One region of the Oceanisphaera sediminis genome, then DNA from elsewhere that is predicted to be linked to it. Evidence: predicted binding sites of a transcription regulator. Region 1 holds the regulator's gene; the other holds the start of a gene.
What was found. Region 1 encodes sigma-54, which starts transcription at its own class of promoters, with help from an activator protein. Its sites were predicted from a motif close to TGGCACNGTTTTNGCTT; they were not measured.
Positions count from the first base shown of each region.

Region 2: a site for sigma-54 is predicted at 1,505-1,521, ahead of glnA (glutamate--ammonia ligase). Genes of this name have one in related genera too.

Region 1 covers NZ_BAABDS010000038.1:47,636-52,473, forward strand. Annotated here, with positions in the region: gene mgtE (magnesium transporter) at 1-299, opposite strand, end outside; gene ABD827_RS12675 (HPr family phosphocarrier protein) at 340-615, opposite strand; gene rapZ (RNase adapter RapZ) at 608-1,468, opposite strand; gene ptsN (PTS IIA-like nitrogen regulatory protein PtsN) at 1,479-1,925, opposite strand; gene hpf (ribosome hibernation promoting factor) at 1,928-2,215, opposite strand; gene ABD827_RS12695 (RNA polymerase factor sigma-54) at 2,240-3,679, opposite strand; gene lptB (LPS export ABC transporter ATP-binding protein) at 3,729-4,454, opposite strand; gene lptA (lipopolysaccharide transport periplasmic protein LptA) at 4,457-4,838, opposite strand, start outside.
Region 2 covers NZ_BAABDS010000026.1:67,905-72,742, reverse strand. Annotated here, with positions in the region: gene typA (translational GTPase TypA) at 1-1,256, opposite strand, end outside; gene glnA (glutamate--ammonia ligase) at 1,600-3,009, shown strand; gene ABD827_RS08305 (DUF2955 domain-containing protein) at 3,164-4,180, opposite strand; gene ABD827_RS08300 (HlyD family secretion protein) at 4,191-4,838, opposite strand, start outside.

The DNA of each region.
Region 1 (4,838 bases):
TCGTCCGACTCCATGTCTTCCAGTGCGGCGGCCAGTTTGCCCGGATCCATCAGCCGGATGATGCCGTCTCTGACTTCCTCCGACAGCTCTTCCAGGATTTCGCCGTATTCATCCGGGTCGATCAGCTGCCACAATACCTTGCGACTGGGAGAGGGAGAGGACTCCAGCAGCCAGGCGACGTCGCCGGGGCGCATCTGTTGCAGCATGCGGCGAACGTGCACGAACATGCCGCTGTTCAGCGCCTGGGTAATGGTGTCCAGATGATCCTGCGTTCTTGGCTTTTCTAATGATTCTGTCATCCGGACTCCAGCCTTCTGCGGGGGGAAGGCGATAGGGGAATTATTCTGATTCGTTGAAGCGGTCGGCGACCAGGCGGGAGACGGCGTTCATGGCTGCTTCTGCATCCGGCCCTTCGGCAACGACGCGAATGGCGTGCCCTTGGGCGGTTTCCAGCATCAGCAAGCCCATGACGCTGTTGGCCGGGGCCTGTTTTTCCTGGTTGCAAACGGTCACGGTGGCATCGAATTGCTGGGTTAACTGTACCAGCTGAATGGCGGCTCGGGCATGGAGCCCGAGCTTGTTGACGATTTGCAGATCCCGCTCGATTCTAGTCATGTTGCTTTTCCAGGGTCCGGTGGCGCAGTTGTACGCTTTTGCCCATTTGCCGGAATATCTGTGCGAGCTGCTCGACGATATACACGGATCTGTGCTTGCCACCGGTACAACCGATGGCGACGGTCACGTAACTGCGGTTGTTGCGTTCCAGGTGCGGCATCCAGGTGACCAGCAGGTTTTCAATCTGCCACAGGTATTTGGTGACCTCGGGCTGGCTGCTCAGGTAGCTGGCGACCGGCTCGTCCTGGCCGCTGAAAGGGCGCAACTCGGCTATCCAGTGGGGGTTGGGCAGAAAGCGGGCATCGAACACGAAATCCGCATCCTGAGAAATACCGTATTTGTAGCCGAAAGACTCGAATACCCAGTTCAGTTCCCGTTCCTTCTTGCCGAGAATACGGGCGCGGATAATTTCGCTCAGATCGTGAATACTGAGATCGGAAGTGTCGATACGCAGATCGGCGGTGGAAGACAGAGGCGCCAGCAGGTGGGTTTCCTGACGGATGGCTTCGTCCAGGGTCAGGCTGTGACGAGACAAGGGGTGCAGCCGGCGAGTGTCGCCGAAGCGACGGATCAGGGCGGCATTGTCCGCGTCGATAAAAATACTGGACAGGCTGACCCCTTCCATGGCGCCGATGTCGGCCAGACAGGCTTCCAGTTTGTCGGCACTGTCGGGCAGGTTGCGTACATCGATGCTGACCGCCACCTCACCGGGTTCGCGCCGACGCATCTGTACCAGCTCGGGCAGCAGCTCGACGGGCAGGTTGTCGACACAGTAATAACCCAGATCCTCGAGCACACGCAGGGCCACGGTTTTACCCGAGCCCGAACGACCACTGACGATCACCAGCTGCATATTGTTCTCCTCAGGAAGACACCATGATGTGATAGAGCTCGTCATCGCTGCCGGCCTGGCGCAACTGCTTGCAGACCTGTTTGTTGCTGAGCTTTTCGGCAATCAATGACAGCGTCTTGAGATGCTGCTTACATTCTTGTTCCGGTACCAGCAGGGCGAATACCAGGCCTACGGGCTGATTGTCAATGGCATCAAACTCCACCGGCTCGGCAAAGGTGAGTAGCACCGCCGTCGCCTGGTTGTCATTGCTGATACGGCCATGGGGAATGGCAATACCGTTGCCGATGCCGGTGCTGCCCATTTTTTCCCGGGCCAGCAGGCAGTCGAACAGCTGCTGGCTGCTGATATCGAGATGCAGGGCGGCCAGCTCGCTGATGATTTCGAGAGCTCGTTTTTTGCTCGTGCAGGGGACTGCACTGCGGGTGCAGTCCCTGCTCAGTATGTCGGCGACTTCCATGGTTATTTTTGCTTGAGCTTCTCTTTGTGTTTGATGATCTGGCGATCGAGCTTGTCGATCAAGCCATCGATGGCGGCGTACATGTCGTCATGTTGGGCGTTGGCAAAAATTTCACCGCCGCTGAGATGCATTTTGGCTTCGGCCACCTGCTGCAATTTTTCCAGGGTGAGGACGACGTGTACATTGGTGATGTTGTCGAAGTGACGCTCCAGTCGGGCAAACTTGCTGTTCACATAGTCACGCAGGGAATCGGTGACTTCTACATGGTGTCCAGTCAGATTTATTTGCATATCGTCTTCCTTCTAGATCTGCCTTTACATCAGGCGCTTACGCTGATTGGAAGGGGGGATGGCCAGCGACTCCCGGTACTTGGCGATGGTCCGCCTGGCCACCTGTATCCCCTGTTCGGCCAGCAACTGGGCAATTTTACTGTCGCTCAGTGGCTTGGCCGGGTTTTCCGCACCGACCAGTTTCCTGATCAGGGCGCGAATTGCCGTCGACGAACATTCTCCGCCACTGTCGGTACCCACATGGCTGGAGAAAAAATACTTCAGCTCGAACACCCCTCTGGGGGTATGCATGAATTTCTGCGTGGTCACTCGGGAGATGGTGGATTCGTGCATTTCCACCGCTTCGGCCACATCATTCAGCACCATCGGCTTCATGGCCTCGGGCCCGTACTCAAAGAATGCCTGTTGTTGTTCAACAATACAATTGGCAACCTTGAGCAAGGTCTCATTTCGGCTTTCCAGGCTCTTGATAAACCATTTGGCATCCTGCAAATGGTTACGAATAAACTGGCCGTCTTCACTGTTTCTGGGCTGGCGCGCCATGGCGGCGTAGGTCTGATTCAGCCGTACCTTGGGCATGGCGTCATGATTGAGTTCGGCAACCCAGACGTCCTGGCGTTTGGTCACCACCACATCCGGGATCACGTACTCGGAACTGCTCTGAATCACGCTGTTGCCGGGCCTGGGCTCCAGCTGCTGGATCAGGGCCAGCACATCCCTGAGTTCTTCTTCCTTCAGCCTGGTTTTACGTTGCAGGGTGCGATAGTCCCGGTTGCCGAGCAGATCCATGTGTTGCTCAAGCACCAGACGGGCCTCGTTCAGCCAGGGAGTGTCGGCGGGAAAGTGCTCGAGTTGAATGCGCAGGCATTCCTGCACGCTGCGGGCGGCGACGCCGACAGGGTCGAAGTGCTGAATGCGCTTCAACACCGCTTCCACCTCGTCTGCCTCGATTTCCTGGTCGCCACCGGAGACGGCGGCGAGGATATCTTCCAGATCCTGGGTCAGATAACCGGCGTCATCGATGGCGTCGATAATGGCCAGGGCGATGGCCTGATCGGTTTCACTAAAGGGGGTCAGCTGCATCTGCCACAGCAGGTAATCCTGCAGCGTTTCGGTGGTTTCTCCCTGATAGACGGTATCTTCCATTCCTTCGGGCAGGCCGCCGTTACCACTGCTGCCGGAGGAGGCGGTATAGATATCATCCCAATGAGTGTCCATCGGCAGTTCGTCGGACAGCTGGCTTTGCTCCATGGAGGTATCGGCAGCCATTTGCTCGTCGCTGCCACCGTCGGCCACTTCTATGCTGTCCGGCTCTTCCTGCTCCAGCAGGGGATTGTTTTCCAGGGCCAGCTGAATTTCCTGCTGCAGCTCCAGGCTCGACAGCTGCAGCAGGCGAATGGCCTGTTGCAGCTGGGGGGTCATGGTCAGTTGCTGCCCCAGACGTAACTGAAGAGTTGGCTTCATTGTAGAAAAGTCCTTCTATGTCAACCGCATGGGTCTTCAGCGGGCCAGCTCAGAGGCTGAATTGTTCACCAAGATAGACTTTCTTGACCTGCTCGTTCGCGAGTATTTCGGTCGGTGTGCCGGCGGCGATACGATGACCGTGGCTGACAATGTAGGCCCGTTCGCAGACATCGAGGGTCTCACGCACGTTATGGTCGGTAATCAGCACGCCCAGGCCGCGATCACGCAGGTGCAGGATGATTTTCTTGATATCGATCACCGAGATGGGATCGACCCCGGCGAAGGGCTCATCCAGCAGAATGAAACGCGGATCGGCCGCCAGCGCCCGGGCTATTTCCACCCGGCGGCGCTCGCCACCGGACAGGCTCATGCCGGCGCTGTCGCGGATATGAGTGATATTGAACTCTTCCAGCAACTGCTCCATTTTTTCGTCGCGGCCGGCGGCATCCAGATCCTGGCGGGTTTCGAGCACCGCCATCAGGTTGTCGGCCACGCTCAGGCGCCGAAAAATGGACGCTTCCTGGGGCAGGTAACCGATACCGGCCCGGGCTCGCACATGCATGGGCTCATGGCTGATGTCCTGTTCGTCGATGGTGATGCTGCCGGCATCGCGCTGTACCAGGCCCACTATCATGTAGAAGGAGGTGGTCTTGCCGGCGCCGTTGGGACCGAGCAGGCCGACGATCTGACCGGTGTTGACGGTCAGGCTGACATCGGCCACCACCTGGCGGCCCTTGTAACTTTTCTGCAGCCCGCGGGCTTTCAGTGTTGCCATGATCAGTTCTGCGTCTCTTTTTTATTTATGTCCTGCAGTTGTTCGGGCAGAAAAATGGTGGTGACGCGGTCTTTTCCGCCCTGGCTTTCGGCTTCCATCTGCTCCTTGTCGATATGGTAGCGGATTCGGTAGCCGGTCACGATATTGTCGTTTTGCGTGAGCTTCGCTTCCTTCAGCAGGGTGATGGTGCGTGCCTTCATATCGTAGTGGATTTCCCGGGCCTCGGCCTTGACCGGCTGGCCGCTGTCGAGCACCTGATAGTAGGTGGCCGGTGCGCCGTGGGCGGTCATCGATTGCAGGCCCTGGTCGTTGCGGATCACCACCAGTTTGTCGGCCTGCACATCCATGGTGCCTTGTTTGACCACGACCCGATCGCTGAAGGTG
Region 2 (4,838 bases), on a different contig from region 1:
GAGCCCTGGTGCTCTTCTTCCACGTCGACGGTCAGGTTCTCGAAAGGTTCCATCTTGACGCCGTTTTCTGTTTTCAGAATAACTTCCGGACGAGATACCGCCAGCTCGTAGCCTTCACGACGCATGTTTTCGATCAGGATGCCCAGGTGCAGTTCACCACGGCCGGATACGCGGAACTTGTCCGGATCGGCGCCCTGCTCAACACGCAGTGCCACGTTGTGCACCAGCTCGGACGTCAGACGCTCCATGATGTTACGTGAGGTCACGTACTTGCCATCGAGGCCGGCGAACGGCGAGTTGTTGACCTGGAAGGTCATGGTCACGGTCGGCTCGTCAACAGACAGCGGCGGCAGTGCTTCGACTGAACCTTGCGCACAGATGGTATCGGAGATTTTCAGCTCGCCCAGGCCGGTAACGGCCACGATGTCACCGGCGTTACCTTCGGTGGCTTCGGTGCGCAGCAGGCCAAGATAGCCCATGACCATGCCCACTTTACCGTTACGAGTCTGACCATCGGCACCGATGACGGTGACCTGCTGGTTGACGCGAACGGTACCGCGCTTGATGCGGCCGATGCCGATAACACCGACATAAGAGGAATAATCCAGCTGGGAGATCTGCATCTGCAGCGGACCTTCCAGATCGGCATCGGGTGCCGGAACCTGGTCGACGATGGTCTGGAACAGCGCGGTCATGTCCGGTTCTGGCGCATCTACATCCAGGCTTGCCCAACCGTTGATGCCGGAAGCATAAATAACCTGGAAGTCGAGCTGGTCGTCGGTTGCACCCAGGTTATCGAACAGATCGAAAATCTGGTCCAGTACCCAGTCGGGACGCGCGCCCGGCTTATCGACCTTGTTGATGACCACGATGGGCTTCAGGCCCTGGGCAAATGCCTTCTGGGTCACGAAGCGAGTCTGCGGCATGGGACCTTCCTGCGCATCGACCAGCAGCAGTACCGAGTCAACCATAGACATAACACGTTCCACTTCACCACCGAAATCGGCGTGTCCCGGGGTGTCCACGATGTTGATGCGGTATGCCTGCTCGTCGGGAGCGGTCCAGCGAATAGCGGTGTTCTTGGCAAGAATGGTAATGCCGCGCTCCCGCTCTATGTCATTGGAGTCCATGACTCGCTCTTCCGCTTCGCCACGGCTTTCCAGCGTGCCGGACTGCTGCAGAAGCTTGTCTACCAGGGTGGTTTTACCGTGGTCGACGTGCGCGATGATTGCGATATTACGTAAGTTATCTAACATTCCTGCCTCAAAATACCGGGGGTGGATAAAAAATCGTCGTCATTTTACTCGCCCACCTCGGATCTGCCTAGCAGAATTGAAAATTACTGCTCGACAACTTCCCAAGGGGCTTTTAATGCACCATGATGATCGGCGCCGGCGCCTTACTGCACCAAAAGGATCCACTAATGCACCAATTTAGTGCATCAAAACGGTCATTGGTTCTCTTACATCAGGATAAACACCAGTGTGACAAGCATTTGGCAAACTGGCACAGTTTTCGCTTTGTATTTATCTGTAGCGATGGCAATTGATGAATTTGTTCATCAAACCCTAGGATGATTATTTTTGGAGGTCGAAATCCATGTCAGTAGAAAACGTAATGGACATGATCAAGGAACACGATGTCAAATTCATCGATCTGCGCTTTACCGATATCAAGGGTAAAGAGCAGCATATCAGCATTCCGGTCAATCAGATAAACGACGACTTCTTTGAAGAAGGCAAGATGTTCGATGGCTCTTCCATGACCGCATGGAAGACCATTCACGAATCCGACATGGTACTGATGCCCGATCCGGCTTCTGCGGTGATGGACCCCTTCACCGAAGACGCGACCATGAACATTCGCTGTGACGTGCTCGAGCCGGGCACCATGCAGGGCTATGACCGTGACCCGCGCTCCATCGCCCGCCGCGCCGAAGAATACCTGGTGTCTACCGGCATCGCCGACACCGTGCTGATCGGTCCCGAGCCCGAATTCTTCATGTTTGACGACGTGCGCTTCCATACCGACATGGCCGGCAGCTTCTTCAAGATTGATGATTCAGAAGCCAAGTGGAACTCCGGCAGCGAATATGCCGAAGGCAACAAGGGTCACCGTCCCGGCGTTAAGGGCGGCTACTTCCCGGTTGCTCCTATCGACTCCTCCCACGACATCCGTTCCGCCATGTGTCTGGTGATGGAAGAGATGGGCCTGGTGGTTGAAGCGCACCACCACGAGGTGGCGACGGCCGGCCAGAACGAAATTGCCTGCAAGTTCAACACCCTGACCCTGAAGGCCGATGAAATTCAGATCTACAAGTATGTGGTTCACAACGTAGCGCATGCCTTCAACAAGACCGCCACCTTCATGCCCAAGCCGCTGGTCGGTGATAACGGTTCCGGCATGCACGTACACCAGTCTCTGGCCAAGAACGGTGAAAACCTGTTCGCCGGCGACCTGTACGGTGGCCTGTCTGAAACCGCGCTGTTCTACATCGGCGGTATCATCAAGCACGCCCGCGCCCTGAACGCCATCACCAACCCGGCCACCAACTCCTACAAGCGTCTGGTACCCGGCTTTGAAGCCCCTGTTATGCTGGCCTACTCGGCTCGTAACCGTTCTGCCTCTATCCGTATCCCGCTGGTTGGCTCGCCCAAGGCTCGTCGTATCGAGACCCGCTTCCCGGATCCGGCTGCCAACCCGTACCTGTGCTTCGCCGCGCTGCTGATGGCCGGCCTGGACGGTATTCAGAACAAGATCCACCCGGGCGATGCCATGGACAAGGACTTGTACGATCTGCCGGCCGAAGAAGCCGCCGAGATCCCGACTGTCGCCGTGTCTCTGGACAACGCACTGGACAACCTGAACCAGGATCGCGAGTTCCTGACCCGCGGTGGTGTATTCAGCGACGAGTTCATCGACGCCTACATCAAGTACAAGCGTGTTGAAACCGAAACCATCAACATGGCGACGCACCCGCTGGAATACGACCTGTACTATTCCGTTTAAGCGGTAAGCTGTCAGCTATAAGCTGGAAAGTGAAAGGCCCGGGAAACCGGGCCTTTTTTTGTTTGTTGTCTGGTCGTATTTTGGAGCCATAGTCCAGAGGCAACAAGGTTGCCTCTGACGTACTCCTCACCCCTCACCCCTCACCCCTCACCCCTCACCCCAGAATCTCATGTCGGGTAGAAGGAAAAAGATTGAGCACCTTGTGCACCAGATACACACAGCACAGGGTCAGCAGAATAGCGATGGTCATCGAGCTCATCCGGTACAGGGCGCTGTACACCAGATCGTGCTCCGGTGACACATACTGGCCGAATAGAATGCCCACCGTGGTCAGACCGGCAAAGCCAACCCCGGGCATGCCTTCCTTTACATGCCAGCGTGCAAACACCATGGCGCACAGCCAGAATGACAGCGTCAGCAACAGCAGGTTGTGATAATAGCTGTATAAAAACAGCTGAGTCAGCAGCCCCAGCGCACAGCCGAGCAGGGTGCCGATGCAACGCTGACGACCCGACTGCACCGCCCCGACAAAGCTCATGGGAAACAGCACCAGCACCGTCGCCACCTGGGCCGAGAGCGAGTCCACCAGATCGACTGTCTGAAACACCGTAAAACTGAGGGTCGCCACTATGGCGCCCAGCAGCGCCTGATGACGGATGATATTATCGCTTTTGGCGGGCAGCGCCCGCGCCACCGGCGGCTCGCGATTCGGCAGCACCGCGTAGGCGATGTATGCCAGCGCTACCGATAACACCGAGGCGGTGATATTGCTCATCGCCATGTCGGCCAGGTCGAACTGCCGGTAGCTGGAAAAATGCAGCATGATGCTGAGGCTGACGCAACCCGAGGCCCCAAACAGCAGCATGGGCCCCCTGGCCATCAACAGAAACCGGCCCAGAAACAGGCAGAACACCACCACCGTAAAGGCCGGCGGCCAATGATTCAGCAGGCCGGGCAGCACCATGATCTCGAGCGAGGTCAGCAGCGACGAGCCGATGAACTGCAGGCTGACGAAGCGGTTCAGCACCGGCACCATGCCCAGCAACAGCATGGGGTAGACGGTGAAGAAAACCCCGAAGTTCCAGTTCATCATCTTGGCGATCAGCATACCGGCGGCACTGCCAAAGGCGATACGCAGACAAACGCGCAGCCGATCCGGGGTCAGTTCCATGCTTGTCTCCTCAGTACAGGTAACGCAGCAGGCTGACCACCCGCGCCTGCATGGCGGCCAGGCCGTTCAGCACCGGGTTGTCGACCGGATACAGCTGCACCGTGGCCTTGGCGCCGGTGGCCAGCGGTGGCCAGGCATCATCCAGTGCAATATGGGTGCGCAGCCGCTGGGCGTCGCGTACCCAGCGATCGGAATTGACCGGCTGGGCCAGCAGCCCGTCGGCCGCCTGCTGACCTTCCCTGACGCCGCTGTCGATACTGGTAACGTGGCCGGCGAAGATTTGCCCCGGCAGGGCATCGAAGATGATGTCAACCGGGGTGCCGCTCTGCACATGGCGCAGGCTTTTTTCACGCAAGTCCGCACTCACCCAGGCCTGATCGGAAATCAGCGCCATCAGCGGCTGGCCGGCCGCCGCATGCTGACCCTGGCGTAACTGCAGGTTGCCGATGCGGCCGCGACTTTCTGCATACACCCGGGTACGCGCCAGCTCGAGCCGAGCCTGGCGCAAGGCCACCTCGGCCTGTTCGACGGCAATGCCCGCCGCCGTCAACGCCTGTTCTACTTCTTGCCGGCGAGCCTCGGCCACGGCGAGCGCATCACGCGCCAGGCTGGTGCCGGTGTTGGCCTGTTCCAGCTGTTGCTGCGACATGTGACCCTG